Regions from separate parts of the Kurthia sp. Dielmo genome, predicted to be linked through region 3. Evidence: riboswitches for the same ligand, from Rfam matches in the RefSeq annotation. Region 3 holds a riboswitch; each other region holds the start of a gene.
What was found. A riboswitch is a leader RNA that binds a small molecule or an ion and turns the genes downstream of it on or off. The one in region 3 is predicted to bind S-adenosylmethionine.
Positions count from the first base shown of each region.

Region 1: it holds a riboswitch for S-adenosylmethionine, as region 3 does, so the genes downstream of both, metK (methionine adenosyltransferase) here and KTHG_RS00860 (methionine ABC transporter ATP-binding protein) in region 3, are expected to answer to the same signal.
Region 2: it holds a riboswitch for S-adenosylmethionine, as region 3 does, so the genes downstream of both, metA (homoserine O-acetyltransferase MetA) here and KTHG_RS00860 (methionine ABC transporter ATP-binding protein) in region 3, are expected to answer to the same signal.

Region 1 is NZ_HE578957.1:696,631-702,797, forward strand. Features, by position in the region: gene qoxB (cytochrome aa3 quinol oxidase subunit I) at 1-107, opposite strand, end outside; gene qoxA (cytochrome aa3 quinol oxidase subunit II) at 171-1,097, opposite strand; gene KTHG_RS08300 (phosphocarrier protein HPr) at 1,826-2,098, shown strand; partial or broken gene KTHG_RS21795 (GGDEF domain-containing protein) at 2,137-2,526, opposite strand; gene metK (methionine adenosyltransferase) at 2,826-4,019, opposite strand; SAM riboswitch class I at 4,258-4,371, opposite strand; gene pckA (phosphoenolpyruvate carboxykinase (ATP)) at 4,795-6,167, shown strand, end outside.
Region 2 is NZ_HE578957.1:280,631-286,797, reverse strand. Features, by position in the region: gene KTHG_RS06300 (aminotransferase class I/II-fold pyridoxal phosphate-dependent enzyme) at 1-1,140, opposite strand, end outside; gene KTHG_RS06295 (amino acid permease) at 1,548-2,945, shown strand; gene KTHG_RS06290 (sigma-54 interaction domain-containing protein) at 3,056-4,675, shown strand; SAM riboswitch class I at 4,742-4,847, shown strand; gene metA (homoserine O-acetyltransferase MetA) at 4,917-5,864, shown strand; gene KTHG_RS06280 (patatin-like phospholipase family protein) at 6,033-6,167, shown strand, end outside.
Region 3 is NZ_HE578956.1:80,950-85,640, reverse strand. Features, by position in the region: gene KTHG_RS00870 (MetQ/NlpA family ABC transporter substrate-binding protein) at 1-540, opposite strand, end outside; gene KTHG_RS00865 (methionine ABC transporter permease) at 553-1,242, opposite strand; gene KTHG_RS00860 (methionine ABC transporter ATP-binding protein) at 1,244-2,245, opposite strand; SAM riboswitch class I at 2,332-2,432, opposite strand; gene KTHG_RS00855 (carbon-nitrogen family hydrolase) at 2,515-3,306, opposite strand; gene KTHG_RS00850 (pyridoxal phosphate-dependent aminotransferase) at 3,411-4,577, shown strand; gene KTHG_RS00845 (hypothetical protein) at 4,590-4,691, shown strand, end outside.

The DNA.
Region 1 (6,167 bases), on a different contig from region 3:
AAGTAAGTTAAACCAATTACAACAGCAAGTGATGCTACTACGATACCGATGAAGGTACCAAAGACCATAGGCTCGCTTAACGGTGCAACGATTGCGTCAAAACTCATCAATTTAGTGTGACTCCTTTCTTGCTTCTACTTTTGAGAAGATTATTATTCAGATTTTAAACCTTAGTGACTGTCTGTATGACGGTGAATGTTAAGTTTACCGTTACCAGTTTGATCAGCTTTAGATTTGTTGTAAGACTCTGCATTCATCATATCGTGGTGAGATGCTGGAGCTGGGCTGAATGATAAGTGAGTAGAAGAGAAGCTTTCGCGGCCAACGTGGGCTGCGTTAAGTAATTCGTTGAACTTTTGTTCTGTTAATTCAGGCTCAGTAGATTTTACATCTTGAGTCCATTCGTCGAATTTAGCTTGTTCCATAGCTTGTACTTCGAATTGTTGTGCTTCGAAGCCAGGACCGTTGAATAAGCTGTTACGTCCGAAGTATTCACCTGCTTCATCTGCAGCTAGGTGAATTGTTGTAGTCATGTCACTCATAGCATATTTTTGACCTGCTAATTGTGGTACCCAGAAACTTGTCATCATACCGTAAGAGTATAGACGGAATTCGATTGGGCGATCTGTTGGAATGTTCACATAGTTAACTGTTTCAATATTTTGTTCAGGATAACTGAAGTGCCATTTCCATTCAGAAGAAGATGCATAAATTACTAATGGTTCAGTATTTGCGTAATCTTCTGTTTGTGGATTTTCAACCTTTTCTAATGACCAAATTGTTACAACTGATAAGAAAGCTACGATAACGATTGGAATAGCTGTCCAAACGAATTCTAGTTTACGGTTACCTTCTTCAAAAGGAGGTTCGTAATCAGCTGGTAATTTGCTTGCGCGGTATTTTACTAATACTACTGCAAGGATAATGTACACAGCTAAAAGAATAATTACCATTGTAGCGATCGAAATTAAGATGGTAGTCGAAAGTGTACGAGCGTTCGGACCTTTCGCGTCAAATACCATCAATGGTTCACAGCCAGATAAAACTAGAGCCATAAACGCCATAACAATCGGCAAGATTAGTACTTTTTTTCTCATGTTGTACTCCCTTCTAAAACAACTATTCTACATACGTAGAATGCTGAATGGATATTGAAGTGTGTCCCCCGATATTTAGTTTGTAAGGTACAAAATAAATATGTGTGAATGCGCAGGATGATCGAATTTGTGTCCTAAATCCCCCCCAAAGCCAGTGCCTATACCTCGATTCCCTTATAATTGCAGTTCAATCAAAAAACATAGAATCAGATAGTATGTACCCTGAAATCAGGAAGTTTTAGGAAACCCAAGCTCACAAACCCTTCGCGTAGAAGTTATCAACCTCCATTACAATTCATTTTGAATTATAAACCTAAGTATACGGTAAAAAAATAGAAATATTGTCATTTTCACATTTTCTTTAAATGTTTTTGAACGTTCTGTGTACACGTTTTCAAAAAACCATTCTTTTTACACTTTTTGTGATACTTTATATTCGTTTTATATCCTTTATTTTCTTTTATTTGATAAGTTCAAATACTTTGACTTTAACTTATTCGTTAGTTCTTTTATAAGGTCAGATCGGACTTTATAAAAGAACGTAGTTTATTGCTATAAAATGAGATGCTATCTTAATAAACTGCCACAAATGTTACTAACATAGCATTAACACTCTAAAAGCTTAATATGGTATTCTTTAAAAGACCACTACATAATTTAAAAAGTGGTGATATTTGAACGGTTGTCCTTTATAGCAACTATTTAAAATCCACTAAGGAGGAATTTATATGATTTCTAAACAATTTACAATTACAGCACCCGAAGGTTTACACGCACGTCCAGCAGCAGAGTTAGTAAAAGCTGCTTCAAAATTCCAAGCAGACACGACACTTGTGTTTGATGGCAAAAACGTTAACTTAAAATCAATTCTTGGTGTTATGTCACTTGGCGTCCCAACTGGCTCTGAAATCTCAATCAATGTTGATGGCTCTGATGAAGAACTTGCTCTTCAAAAGCTAGAAGAAACATTCACAACATCTGGCCTTGGTGTAGCGAAGTAATAATTCACACTATTATAATAGAAGAAACCTTAAAAACGTTATAACCTTTTTAAGGTTTCTTTTTTATATTCTTGAACATATAATCGGTTACGGCCATTTTCTTTTGCTTGATATAAAGCCACATCTGCTTGCTTAAATAATTGTTCTAGCGTACACATCTCCTCATTTGTATAGCAAGCACCGATACTAATTGTCATATGAATGCTCTCCCCTGTTCTTCAAATAGCAAATTCTTTACTTATCACAAACTCCCTTAAAACATCTAAATCCTCTTGAATAACCTCTAAGCGATGCGGTATTAATAAAATAAACTCATCTCCCCCGTATCGAATGACATCAATATTTTGCTTTAGCTTCCATTGTACTGCTAATGAAGTTAGCCATTTGATTGCCTGGTCACCTACTAGATGACCATATGTATCATTCACTTTTTTAAATCAATATCAAAAATGACGAAAATATAATTTTTAACTTGCCATTTTTCATCTAATTACTCTTCATCAATAGACGATTTTTTATATCTATTAAACGGTCCTTATGCAATTTTCATTCGAATGCGGTGGTTGTCATTTAAGAAACCTTAAGTGCCTTATTCAAGCGGTCTTCATTCATAATTTGTTTAGTTAATGAATCAATTAATAATATTTGATAATAAGGCGTATTACGCTTTTGCTGACTATATTTATCCATAAAAAAAAGGCTAGTTTCCTAGCCTCATAAAAAGAAATTAGTTAAAACGAGCTTTTAATGCTTCTGCTTTATTTGTTTCTTCCCAAGGAACATTTAAATCTGTACGACCAAAGTGACCGTAAGCAGCTGTTTGTTTGTAAATTGGACGACGTAAATCAAGCATTTTAATAATGCCTGCTGGACGTAGATCAAATAATTCGCGAACAGCTTCTACTAATTCAGCTTCTGAAACCGTACCTGTACCGAATGTATCAATTGAAATTGATACCGGTTGTGCAACACCAATTGCGTAAGCAAGTTGTACTTCTGCACGGTCCGCAAGACCTGAAGCAACAATATTTTTCGCAACGTAACGAGCAGCATAAGCGCCTGAACGGTCAACTTTTGTTGCATCTTTACCAGAGAATGCACCGCCACCATGACGTGCATAACCACCGTAAGTATCTACGATGATTTTACGTCCTGTAAGACCTGCATCCCCTTTAGGTCCACCGATGACAAAACGGCCTGTTGGATTGATAAAGTATTTTGTTTGTTCATCTAATAATTCAGCAGGAACAACTTGTTTAATAACATGCTCTTTCATATCTGCTTGAATTTGCTCTAATGTTGTTTCTTCATCATGTTGTGTAGAAATAACGATTGTATCCACGCGTACTGCATGTTGTTCTTCATCATATTCTACTGTTACTTGTGTTTTACCATCTGGACGTAAATAAGCTAACTCACCTGATTTACGAACTTCTGTTAGACGACGAGATAATTTATGTGCTAAAGAAATTGGTAGTGGCATAAGTTCCGGTGTTTCATTACAAGCGTAACCAAACATTAAACCTTGGTCACCCGCACCGATTGCTTCAATTTCTTCATCTGACATAGAACCTTCACGTGCTTCTAATGCTTGGTCTACACCTTGGGCAATGTCAGGTGATTGTTCACCTACTGCAACAAGTACAGCAAGATTTTCCGCATCGAAACCATATTTACCGCGAGTATAGCCGATTTCAGCTACTGTATCGCGAACGATGCCTTTCATATCTACATAAGTAGATGTTGTTAATTCACCTGTTACTAGTACTAAACCTGTTGTAACAGTTGTTTCACATGCAACACGTGCATTTGGATCTTTTTCTAAAACCGCATCTAAAATTGCATCTGAGATTTGGTCACAGATTTTATCTGGATGTCCTTCTGTAACACTTTCTGAAGTAAATAGTCGACGTTGAGCCATTGTATGGGTTCCTCCTATACGAGTTCGATAGATACGGTACTCATTATCCGTGTAGCACCTATTATATAGAAGAAACTTAAAAAATGAGCTGTTCTCCTACGATGCCAGCCAGCCGAAGCTGCTTTTACACGAGTATTATAGAAAGTGCCATTGGCGATTGCAATGACAATCGAAAATAAAAAAACCCTTTTCTCATAATGTTTAATGAGGAAAGGGGTAATTTCGTAAGCACCTTTCACTCTTATCGTTCAAGGAAAATCCTTGCATCAGATTAGCACCAACGCATGCTGTGAAATACATGCAGGTTGCCGGGTTTCATTGGGCCTGACCCTCCACCAGCTCGGGATAAGAGTATCCGTTCAATTTCCAATACTAATAGATTCTATTATGAAAGTCAATCATTTAATAGCTCTGTTAAATACATGACCTATGCTATCTCTAAAATTATAAAATATTGGTCATACACAATCGTATATATGATATTTTTTATGGATAAGTATAACCTAATAAAATTATTTAATACCTGTTGTAATACAGAGCCTTAAAAAACTTATTTACAACAACTGTTATATACAATAAAACAGAATAATGCTGGTTCGAAACACCTTTTACTTCCTTTAACCATTTTGTCATATTTAAATAATTTTTATAAAAAATGATGTATTAATGTAGACTATTGATTTTAATGTGTTATACTAATTCCATAATTAATTAAAAAAAAGCCAATAAGGCATACTAAATAACATATAAATTTTAAAAAAGGATGGTACGACACATGAATTCAGTAGAAACTGCGAATGAATTAACAGAACTATTAGCTGGTCAAAATATTAAGGAACAATTATCAGTAGCACAATTAGTAGAAAAAGCGACATCTCGTAATGAAGCAATTTTAACTGCTGACGGTGCTGTTCGTGCTTTAACTGGTAAATACACTGGTCGTTCTCCTCGCGATAAATTCTTCGTTGAAGAAGATTGCTCAAAAGATAAAATTGACTGGGGGAAAGTAAACCAATCAATTTCATCAGAAGTATTTGATAACTTATATAAAAAAGTAGTAGATTACTTAAAAGCAAAAGAGGAAGTATTTGTATTCAAAGGTTTTGCTGGCGCTGATGAAGATTCTCGCTTATCAATTCGCGTTGTAAATGAATATGCTTGGCATAACCTATTCGCTCACCAATTATTCATTCGTCCTTCTCAAGAAGAGCTTGCTAACCATGTAGCAGACTTTACAATCGTTTCTGCTCCAACATTTAAAGCAGATCCTGCAGTAGATGGTACAACTTCAGAAACATTCATCATCGTATCTCTTGAAAAGAAAATTGTTTTAATCGGTGGTACTGAGTACGCTGGCGAAATGAAAAAATCAATCTTCGGTATCATGAACTACTTATTACCAGAACAAGGTATCTTCCCAATGCACTGCTCTGCTAACGTTGGTGCTGAAGGTGATGTTACATTATTCTTCGGTTTATCTGGTACTGGTAAAACAACTTTATCTGCAGATGCAGATCGTAAATTAGTTGGTGATGACGAACACGGTTGGTCTGATAAAGGTATCTTCAATATTGAAGGTGGCTGCTACGCAAAAACATTAAACTTATCAGCTGAAAAAGAACCTGAAATTTTCAATGCCATCCAATTCGGTACAGTACTTGAAAACGTTGTAGTTGATGAAGCAACTCGTATTCCTAACTATGATGATGCACAATATACACAAAACACACGTGTAGCATACCCAATTCAAAATATCGATAATATCGTTGATCCATCAGTTGCAGGTCATCCAAAAACAATCATCTTCTTAACTGCAGATGCATTTGGCGTATTACCTCCAATCTCTAAATTAACGAAAGACCAAGCAATGTACCACTTCTTATCAGGTTTCACTTCTAAAATCCCTGGTACAGAACGTGGTGTAGTAGAACCTGAACCAGCATTTTCTACATGCTTCGGTGCTCCATTCATGCCATTACATGCTACAAAATATGCTGAAATGTTAGGCCAAAAAATTGACGAGCATGAAGCAAATGTATTCTTAGTAAACACTGGCTGGTCTGGTGGTCAATATGGCGAAGGTAGCCGCATGAAACTTTCTTACACACGTACAATGGTACGCGCTGCAATCAATGGTAAATTAGATAA
Region 2 (6,167 bases), on a different contig from region 3:
CAATGCTTCGCGAATTACATTCTCAGGCTGCACCAGTGCAATACGGACATAATTTGTACCTGACATGCCAAAAATAGATCCAGGAACGACAACGACACCTATTTTGGCAATGGCTTCATAGGCAAATTCAATATCATTTAGCGTTTGCTGCGGATATTTCGCATAGACGAACATCCCACCCTTTGATGGTACAACATCCCATCCTAATGCCGCAAGCCCTTGTGATAAAACATGGTGTCGCGCTGCAAATGTTTGGCGTAGACGCGCTGTGATTTCTTCTGCGTTATCGAGTGCGACGATAGCTGCGCGCTGAATCGGTTCAAATGTACCATAGTCTAAATTGGATTTTAATTGCTGTAAAATCGCAATAATCTCTGCGTTGCCGACGATATAGGCAATACGTGCGCCCGCTAAACTGAAACTTTTTGATAGCGAATTAATCTCAATCCCAACGTCGATGGCACCAGCTGCTTGTAGAAAAGACACTGGCGCCGTTTCATCAAAATAAAATTCAGAATAGGCCGCATCGTGTAGCACGATAATATTGTATTTTTTTGCAAAGGCAATGACGTCATCAAAAAAGCGGATAGAAGGCATCGCAGGTACCGGGTTCCCAGGTAAGTTTAAAATCAGTAATTTCGCGCGCTGTGCAACATCCTCAGGAATTGCCTGTAAATCGGGTAAAAAAGCATTGTCAGCACGTAACGGCATATAATAGGGCTCAGCCTGTGCTAAATGAATCCCAGCTTCATACGCTACATACCCAGGATCTGTCGTTAAGACAATGTCACCGGGGTTACAAAAAGCGAGCGGTAAATGTACAAGACCTTCTTGAGAGCCCATCGTCTGTAAGACCTGTGTAGATGCATCAAGCGTGACTTCCACGCGGCGTTTATAATAGCGTGCAACGGCCTCATTGAAATCCTGAATGCCACCTAGTGTATAGCCATACGAAGTCTCAGCGAGCGCATGATGTGCTAATGCCTGGCGAATTTTTTCGTCTGGTGGTAGGTCAGGGCTACCAAGACTTAAATCAATGATTTGATGACCGGTAGTAGCCGCTTCTTTTGAAGCTTTTTTTAAGTCACCAAAAATCGCTTTCGGAAATTTTGTCATCAGTGCGGAACGTTCAATTTTCATGGGTGGGCACATCCTTTGCTGTCAGTATAGTATAGAACAAGTTTAGCATAAAGAAATTAAAAGATGTCACAATTATCTAAATAGATAAAAAACAATGCGCTAGTTAGTTTTTACGTATTCAAGTAATGATATGGTAAATAGTCATTTGTTTAGAAGGGGAAAATAAAAATAAAGTATAAAACAGCATATTTAATACATAACGACAATGGATGATAATTATCTCATTGAAACATAGGTAGTTTTCGCGAAAAATGATGCGTTTTTGCAACAAAAATTGCATTTTATGCTTGTAATGAAATGTAGGATTGCTTTAAAAGTGAAGCTCTAACAGCGCTTTCGGTGATTTTAAAAGTTGGCACGAAAATTGCATAGTAAAGGGTGAGGGAAAAATATGGAGGTGTTGGAATATGGCGCAAGTAGAATTAGGCAAAACATTAAAAACACGTCACATCACGATGATTTCAATTGGTGGGATTATCGGAACAGGACTATTCGTCGGCACAGGGAAAAACATTATATCAACAGGACCAGCTACAATCGTTTCGTACATATTGGCCTGTCTAATCATTGTCTTCATTATGCGAATGCTTGGTGAAATGGCTTCAACAAAACCAGAGAATGGCTCGTTTGCAGCGTATTCAAGTCGTTATATTGGCCGCTGGGCAGGTTATACAGTTGGTTGGTTGTACTGGGCGAGTTGGGTGTTCATTGTAGGTTTAGAAGCGGCCGTTATTGGTGGCATGCTGCATTCATGGGTACCGTCGATTCCAGTATGGGTCGGTAGTGTAGGGATTACGCTACTACTAACAGCCATTAATTTATACTCCGTTAAAACATTTGGTGAATTTGAATACTGGTTAGCATTTATTAAAGTAGGGGCTATCATCGTGTTCTTAGTAGTCGGCGCCTTAATGATTTTTGGTGTGTTACCGACGTTTGAACATAATGGCTTTGCATTTATACAAGAGGCAGGTGGTTTTGCGCCAAATGGTGTGCTACCAATCTTTACAGGGATTGTATTCGTTATTTTCTCTATTTGCGGGGCAGAGGTAGCCGCCATTGCAGCGGGTGAATCAGAGGATCCAAAGCGTAATATCGTCCGTGCTATTAATAATGTTATTTATCGTTTAGCATTGTTCTTCGTTGGTTCGGTATTAATTATGATTTGTATTATTCCGTGGAATAACACGGAACTACTAGCAGCGCCATACGCCAACATTTTAGAAATGGCCGGTCTTCCGATGGCTGCACAGCTAATGCAAATTGTTATTTTTACATCACTTATTTCCGTAATGAACTCTGCGATTTTCACAAGTTCACGTATGTTACTTGGTATGGCTGAAAAAGGTGATGCACCAGCGATTTTCATGAAGCTATCGAAGAAAAGCAGTGCACCAACATTTGCAATCATTGGCAGTACGGTTGTCGCATACTTTTGTGCCATTCTTTACTTTATTTCGCCAGATGTTATTTTCTACTTCTTAGGTAATGCAGTTGGTGCCTTAATGATTATCGTGTATATTTTTATTGCGGTCGCACATATTCGTTTCCGTAAACAGTATGAAAAAATGGAAACAGAGCCACTTGCGATTAAAATGTGGCTATTCCCGTATTTAACGTATGTCACGATTGCGATGCTTGCGGGTGTGTATCTTTGTCAGATGTTCATTTCATCCTTGCAGGCCCAGTTTTATATGAGTACGATACTCGTTATTTTCGTCGTTGGTAGCTTCTTCCTACGTGAGCGCCTGAAGAAAACAACGCTTACGACTGCAAATGCTACACGAAATGCAGATGTAGAATAGCTTATGGAAATGGCAGGAATTCCTACTGGGGGATTCCTGTTTTTTCATGCGGACAAGTGCTTTTTTTTCCACAATGTTCATGTTAAGCTAGGCTTCGGAGGGGATTGTCGATGGAATTAAAACAAATGATTACGTATATTTTGACCGATCACCAGTTTCAGTGGATTTCTAGTAATAGTGAGCAGCCACCGCAGCAATATGCAGAGATTATTGAACAATTCCGTATAGAACAACAAACCTATTTGGATTTAGAACATTGCTTTGTACATATTATTGAACTTGAAGCATCGTATTTATTTATTATTCACGATAAAGAGATGACGACATCGTGGCAATTTATCGAACATGTGTTGAACTCGGTTAGTGATGGATTGACAATCTGTAATTCAGATGGCATTATCGTTTTTCAAAATGAGGCCGATCGCAAGATGTTTGAGGTCGATGCGCGCTATTTACCAGTGATGGAATTTGTTGAACGCGGCATTATGAATGAGTCGGTGACCATGAAAGTGCTAAAATCGAAAAAGCGGGAAGACATCGTGCAAACATTCGCCAATGGACATGTCGTATTAGTAACGGCGCTACCGATTTTTGATGAGGCGGGCAATGTGGAATATGTTGTCGCCAATTCACGTGAAATGACTGAACTACGTGACATGGAGCGCACGATTGAACGCTTAGAGTCACAGAGTGCACAGTATAAGGAACAACTTGAAGCATTAAAGCAACAATCTTCAACGAGCTTGATTGCTGTTTCTAAAGCGATGCGCCAAGTGATTGAAAAAGCCACACGCATTGCCAACGTCGATTCGACGGTACTTATTTCGGGGGAATCAGGTGCAGGTAAGGAAGAATTAACGAAATTAATTCATCAGCGAAGTCACCGTGCACAAAAGCCGATGATTACGGTCAATTGCGGTGCTATTCCAGAAAATTTATTAGAGTCGGAGCTTTTTGGCTATATGGGTGGTGCGTTTACTGGGGCGAATAAAACAGGGAAACCTGGTCTTTTTGAACTTGCCTCTGGAGGTACACTTTTCCTCGATGAAATTGGCGAGATGCCATTATCGCTACAAGTAAAGCTACTACGCGTATTACAAGAATCAGAAATCACCCGTGTAGGAGGGATTAAACCGATTCCAGTGGATGTGCGGATCATTACCGCAACGAATCGTAATTTATATGATATGGTGCAGCGCGGTGAATTTCGCGAGGATTTATTTTATCGTTTAAATATTATTCCGCTACGTATTCCACCACTGCGTGAACGTAAGGAGGATATTGCACCGCTTGCATACCGATTTTTACATTTAGTAATGGAGAAATATAGCATTGAGCGTACGATTGAGGAAGCAGCAGTCGACCGTCTTACGCAGTATTATTGGCCGGGAAATATTCGTCAGCTGAAAAATTTTATTGAACGCGTTAGTTTATTAACGCAGCAGTCGACCATTACCCTGCAATACATTCAGCGAGAATTTCAAAAGCCGGAGTATCAACAGCATAATCCAGTGCCGTTGGTCGATGATACGTTCACACAAACGCCTATTTATGATCAGAATCAGACACTAAAAAATCAAGTGGATGCCTTTGAGCGAAAAGTGATTAAAGAGGCGCTCGGACAATACCCTAGCATTCGTCAAACAGCGAAGGCATTAGGCTGTAATCAGTCGACACTTGTGCGTAAGATTCAAAAATACCAGCTCGAAAAACAAGTATCCTATGAATAATATTCTATTTTTTCAGAAAAGTTTGCAAAGTATTTGAAATTTTGCTATGATAACTGAAACTGCATAGTCTTATCAAGAGAAGCCGAGGGAAAAGGCCCGACGACGCTTCAGCAACCTCTACACTAGTAGAAAGGTGCTAACTCCTACAAGTTTTGTACTTGGAAGATAAGAAACGGATAAATTGCCCTTCTTATTTTTATTAAGAAGGGCTTTTTTTACGAATTTGAGGGGGTTCAGGAACATGCCAATTAACATTCCACAATATTTACCGGCAACAGAACGATTAAAAGAAGAGAAGATTTTCGTTATGGAGGAGGAGCGCTCAAAGAGCCAAAATATTCGTCCATTAAATATTTTAATTTTCAACTTAATGCCTGAAAAAGAAAAAACAGAATTACAGCTGTTACGTTTATTAGGAAATACACCACTACAAGTGAATGTCACGTTCTTAAATACCGCAACACATGAGTCAAAAAATGTGTCAAAATCACATTTAGAAACATTTTATTCAACATTTCATGAAATCAAAAAAGATCGGTATGATGGTATGATCATCACCGGTGCACCCATCGAATTATTTGAGTTTGATGAGGTCGATTTCTGGGAGGAGCATAAAGAAATTTTGGACTGGGCACAGGAGCATGTGACGTCAACGATGCATATTTGTTGGGGCGCACAAGCAGCACTGTATCATTATTATGGCATTGGAAAATACCCACTTGAAACGAAGTGCTCTGGTATTTTTGACCATGAAGTATATGATAGCACTGTGAAACTACTTCGTGGCTTTAACGACATTTACCCAGCACCGCACTCGCGTAATACATCGATATCAACGGAAGCGGTAAAAAATCATCCAGACATTGAATTATTATCCGAATCAGATGAAGCAGGTGCTTTTTTAATGATTTCAAAAGATGAACGTCATGTGCTCGTGACCGGGCATTTAGAATATGATGCGGATACACTAGCATTAGAGTATGAGCGCGATGTCGCACGGGGCTTAAATCCAGAACTACCAAAACATTATTTCCCTGAAGATGACCCAACGAAAAAACCGCGTAATACATGGCGTTCACATACGCATTTATTATTCTCAAACTGGTTAAATTACTATGTATACCAAGAAACGCCATATGATTGGGTAGACAAAGGTGAAAATCATTCGCTAACGTCTTCCTGTTTATAAATAGATGAAAAACTAAAAAGAGAACAGAAAAAGACACTTTCAGGAGGCAAGCTTTGGAAGTGTTTTTTGATGGACAAAAATGAAAAGCATATTTATACGAAAACAATATGACAGTTTTTCACATTTAGTGTACGATAAATAGGCAGAAAAATAAGGGAAGTGGCGACAGTGAACGAAACGAGTTTGATTTTAGAAGGGGGTACATTCCGCACCATTTATACGAGCGGTGTACTGGATGCCTTATTACGCGAAGAGATTATGATGCCCTATATTATTGGGATTTCAGCGGGGGCAATTAATTTA
Region 3 (4,691 bases):
TTTCGGATTTTTCGTAATATCTTTTGTTGACGCGACTAATGGATCTACATCGTCGCTAATTTCGATTAAGCCTTGTTCTTTTAATGATTTCAGCGTACGTGCTAAGTTTGATGGGTCATTTGCAATTGAGATTTTAGCGCCTTCTGGTAATTCATCAATCGTTTTATATTTTTCAGAGAAGAAGCCCATTGGAGCTGTTGGCACGATAATTAATGCTTTTAATTTTGTATCATTTTCTTTATTGAAGTTTTCTAAGTATACAGAGTGCTGGAATAGGTTGGCATCAATATCGCCGTTATCTAATGCATTGTTTGGTTGGATATAATCACTGAATTCTTTTAATGTTACTTTGTAGCCTTTCTCCTCAAGACCTGGAACAATGGCCTTTTTCAGCATATCGCTATATGGACCGGCTGTTGCACCGATTGTAATTTCTTTTGACGTTGTTTCCTTGTCTGTATCTTTCGCGTCACCGCTACCACACGCCGCAAGTGCTGCGGTCACAATAACTAACAAAACTGCTACTAACCACTTTTTCATATTCAAATCCCCCTATTTTCTATTCACTTTTTTTGCTATCGTATCGCCCAAGATTTGTACAGCCTGAACGAGAATAACTAAAATAACAATCGTTGCAATCATAATCGTATCGTCATAGCGATAGTAACCGAAGCGAATCGCTAAGTCTCCGACACCACCGCCGCCGATTGTACCTGCCATCGCAGAGTACGCAATCAAGCTAATGATTGTCATCGTAATGCCTTGAATAATCCCTGATTTTGCTTCTGGTAATAATACTTCCTTGATGATTAACCAAGGAGAGGCACCTGCTGCGATTGCCGCTTCGATAACCCCTTTACTAATTTCTTTTAATGATGTTTCGACAAGTCGTGCGAAAAATGGAATGGCCGCAACAGATAACGAAACACTCACAGCGAGTGGACCTGTTGTGTCACCAATAAGCACTTTAGTTAACGGAATAAGTGCGACTAATAAAATAATGTATGGAATCGAGCGCACAAAGTTAATTACAAAACTTAACACATTATTGACGATGCGATTTACCTTTTTGCCGGAGTTACGTACGGCGAAAAAACCATGACTTGTGATGAATAATAATAAGCCAAGTGGCAACCCAATAACGAGTACGACTACTAATGAAATGCCAACCATTAATAGCGTTTGGCCAAAGGATGTCCAAATGTCTGGGAGCATCGATGTAAAATGAGCGAAATCAAACATATTACTGCACCTCCACTGTTACGCCGCGAGATTCCATATACGTAATGGCGCGGTTAATATCTTGTCCGTCACCGATTAATTCCATGATGAAGATGCCGAGTGGACGCTCTTGTATGTACTCAATCGTACCGTGAAGGAAATTTCCTCGTACTTCAAATTGCTGTAGCATATCGGAAATAATTCCTTGCCCTGCGGTATCGCCCTTAAATAATACTTTGACGATAGTGCCATTAAATGTATGCATAATTTCTGATGGAATATCAAAGGACACAACACTGCCGATAAATTCCTGCGTTAATGGGTTTGTTGGATTGGCAAAAATATCGTACACACTGCCATGCTCGACAACACGTCCGTTTTGCATAATTGCCATGCGATCACAAATCTCTTTGACTACTTCCATCTCATGCGTGATTAAGACGATGGTGATACCAAGCTCACGATTAATTTTTTTCAATAATTTTAAAATGGCTGTCGTTGTCGTCGGGTCGAGTGCGGATGTGGCTTCATCACATAATAAAATCGTTGGTTCGTTCGCTAACGCTCTTGCGATACCTACACGTTGCTTTTGACCACCTGATAGCTGACCGGGAAAAACGTCCTTCTTATCAGACAGCCCAACCATTGTGAGTAGTTCCTTAATGCGTGCTTCGCGTTTGTCTTTTGCGACATTCGCAGCCTTTAATGAAAACTCAATATTTTCACCGACTGTCTTTTGGTCAATCAAGTGGAAATGCTGAAAAATCATACCGATTTTTAGGCGTGCCTGCCGTAGTTCTTTACCTGATAGTGTCATTAAATTTTGACCATCAACTAAAATCTCACCATCTGTTGGCTGCTCCAATAAATTGATGCAACGTAATAATGAACTCTTCCCGGCACCTGAATATCCGACTATTCCGAATATTTCGCCGTCATTAATTGTAAGATTGACATTATCTACACCGATAACTTCTTTTTTCTTTGCTCGATATACTTTTGAGACATTGTTTATTTCAATCATGCGCATACCTCTTATTCTTGTAAAATTACTTTTTCAGAAAACAAAAAAGCGCCTTTCCTCTGAAAGACGCTTTCTATAATAAACGCTATTTATCTTTCAGAAATACATTCTGTAGGAATTAGCACCTTCCCATAATGGGGGTTGCTGGACATCATCGGGCCTATCCCTCCGTCGCTCTTGATAAATCCTAGTTATTTAGTTGTTTTTATGATTATGTCATCAATAGTATTTCTTTTTACGTCCATTGTCAATATTTTTTCAGAAAAAACTTAATTTTTCAAAATATCTTGATATAGCTCTGGGCGACGGTCATCATACACAGGAATTTTTTTGCGTACCTCATCGACCTTATCAAAATCAACATCGACAATCGCTAGCTCTTCCTCTGCATCACCCGTCCATAATACTTCACCCCACGGTTCAATCACCATTGAGTTGCCGTTAAAGTTTTCTGGCTTATGACTTGTACGATTTACCGCAACGATAAAGCATTGATTTTCAATCGCACGCGCTTGTAATAATGTTTTCCAATGATCAATGCGAGGTGTTGGCCACTGTGCCGAAACGAAAATGACCTTCGCACCGTTTAGCGCATGGAGGCGTAGCCATTCTGGGAAACGAATATCATAGCAAATGACGCCCGCCGCATCTAAGTCACCTAATTTGAAATTATTTTGTCCTGAGCCCGCTGCTAAATATAAATGCTCATCCATCAAGCGGAATAAATGTGCTTTGTCGTATTCACCAACCTGCTCACCGTCTTTATTAAACACAAGCATCGTATTATAAAATTTGTCGCCTTTTTTCGTCGAAACAGAGCCACCAACGATATGAATGCCTAACTCCTTCGCAAGCTCACTTAAAAATTTCTTTGCGCGCTCACCATTTGGATCTGCTAGCTCGTCTAATTTTTTCAGTGCATAGCTTGAATTCCACATCTCTGGTAAAACGACGAGTTCTGCACCTTTTGCGTGTGCTTCGCGTACCAATTCATTTACGCGTGCATAGTTTTTTTCTACATCGCCTGTTGCGACTTTAAATTGAATACAGCCTAATTTCATCACGACACCACCTATAGACATTTTTCTGAAAAAGGTCTACTATGAGAATAATTTTCAGAATATTTCTTTCTATTATACAATAGATTATTTTTGGAGGCACCTACATGAATTTATCAAAAAAGATGCAACAACTTCCTGAGCAATTTTTCGCGAAGCTATCAAAAAATGTGGCAGAAGCAATGGCAGAAGGACGCGATGTCATTAACTTAGGACAAGGGAACCCAGACCGTCCAACACCAACACATATTATTGAGGCGATGCAACAAGCAACCGCTGACCCTAGCATGCACAAATATTCACCATTTCGTGGTACAGTAGAGTTTAAAGAGGCAATCGCCACATTTTATAAACGTGAATACGATGTTGATATTGACCCTAATACGGAAGTCGCCATTTTATTCGGTGCCAAAGCAGGCTTAGTGGAATTGCCAATGGTTATGCTAGATGAGGGTGATACAATGCTATTACCTGACCCAGGGTACCCTGATTATTTATCCGGTGTAGCCCTAGCCAATATCCAATTTGAAACGATGCCACTAACGGCTGACAATCAGTTTTTACCGGACTACAATGCATTAACTCCGGCACAAAAACAGGCTGCAAAGCTTTTGTATATCAACTATCCAAACAATCCGACAGGCGCTGTTGCAACACCCGAATTTTTCGCTGAAACCGTCGCATTAGCCAAGGAGCATGATATTGCAGTGATGCATGATTTCGCCTATGGTTCACTTGGCTATGATGGCATTCGTCCACCAAGCTTCCTGCAAACCGCGGGCGCTAAAGAGATCGGTGTTGAATTTTATACGCTATCAAAAACGTATAATATGGCCGGCTGGCGCGTTGGCTTTGCAGTCGGAAATCGCGACATGATTGCTGGCTTAAATCTTATTCAGGACCATCTCTATTGCAGTCTATTCCCTGCTATCCAGCATGCCGGTGCTGTTGCGCTAACCTCCTCACAGCAATGTGTGACAGAGCAGCTAGCGATTTATGAATCGCGTCGTCATGCTTTAAAAGAGGCTGCCGCAAAAATCGGCTGGGACATTACCATTCCAGCGGGTAGCTTCTTTGCATGGCTGCCTGTTCCTAGCGGTATGACAAGCGAAGAATTTGCAGATGTATTGCTTGCTAAAGCCAATGTTGCCGTTGCGGCTGGTAATGGCTTTGGTGAGCACGGCGAGGGCTATGTTCGCGTCGGCTTACTCGTTGATGAGGCTCGTATTCACGAAGCAATGGAGCGCATCGCCACACTTAATCTATTCGCTTAAGAGGTGACACTTGTGGTTATCATTTCATTAATTATTAGTGCCTTTGTTGGCTTTATAAGCATTGCGACACAGCGCTATGTTCTAAACCAACTTGGCAATCAAGATAAAAAGAAA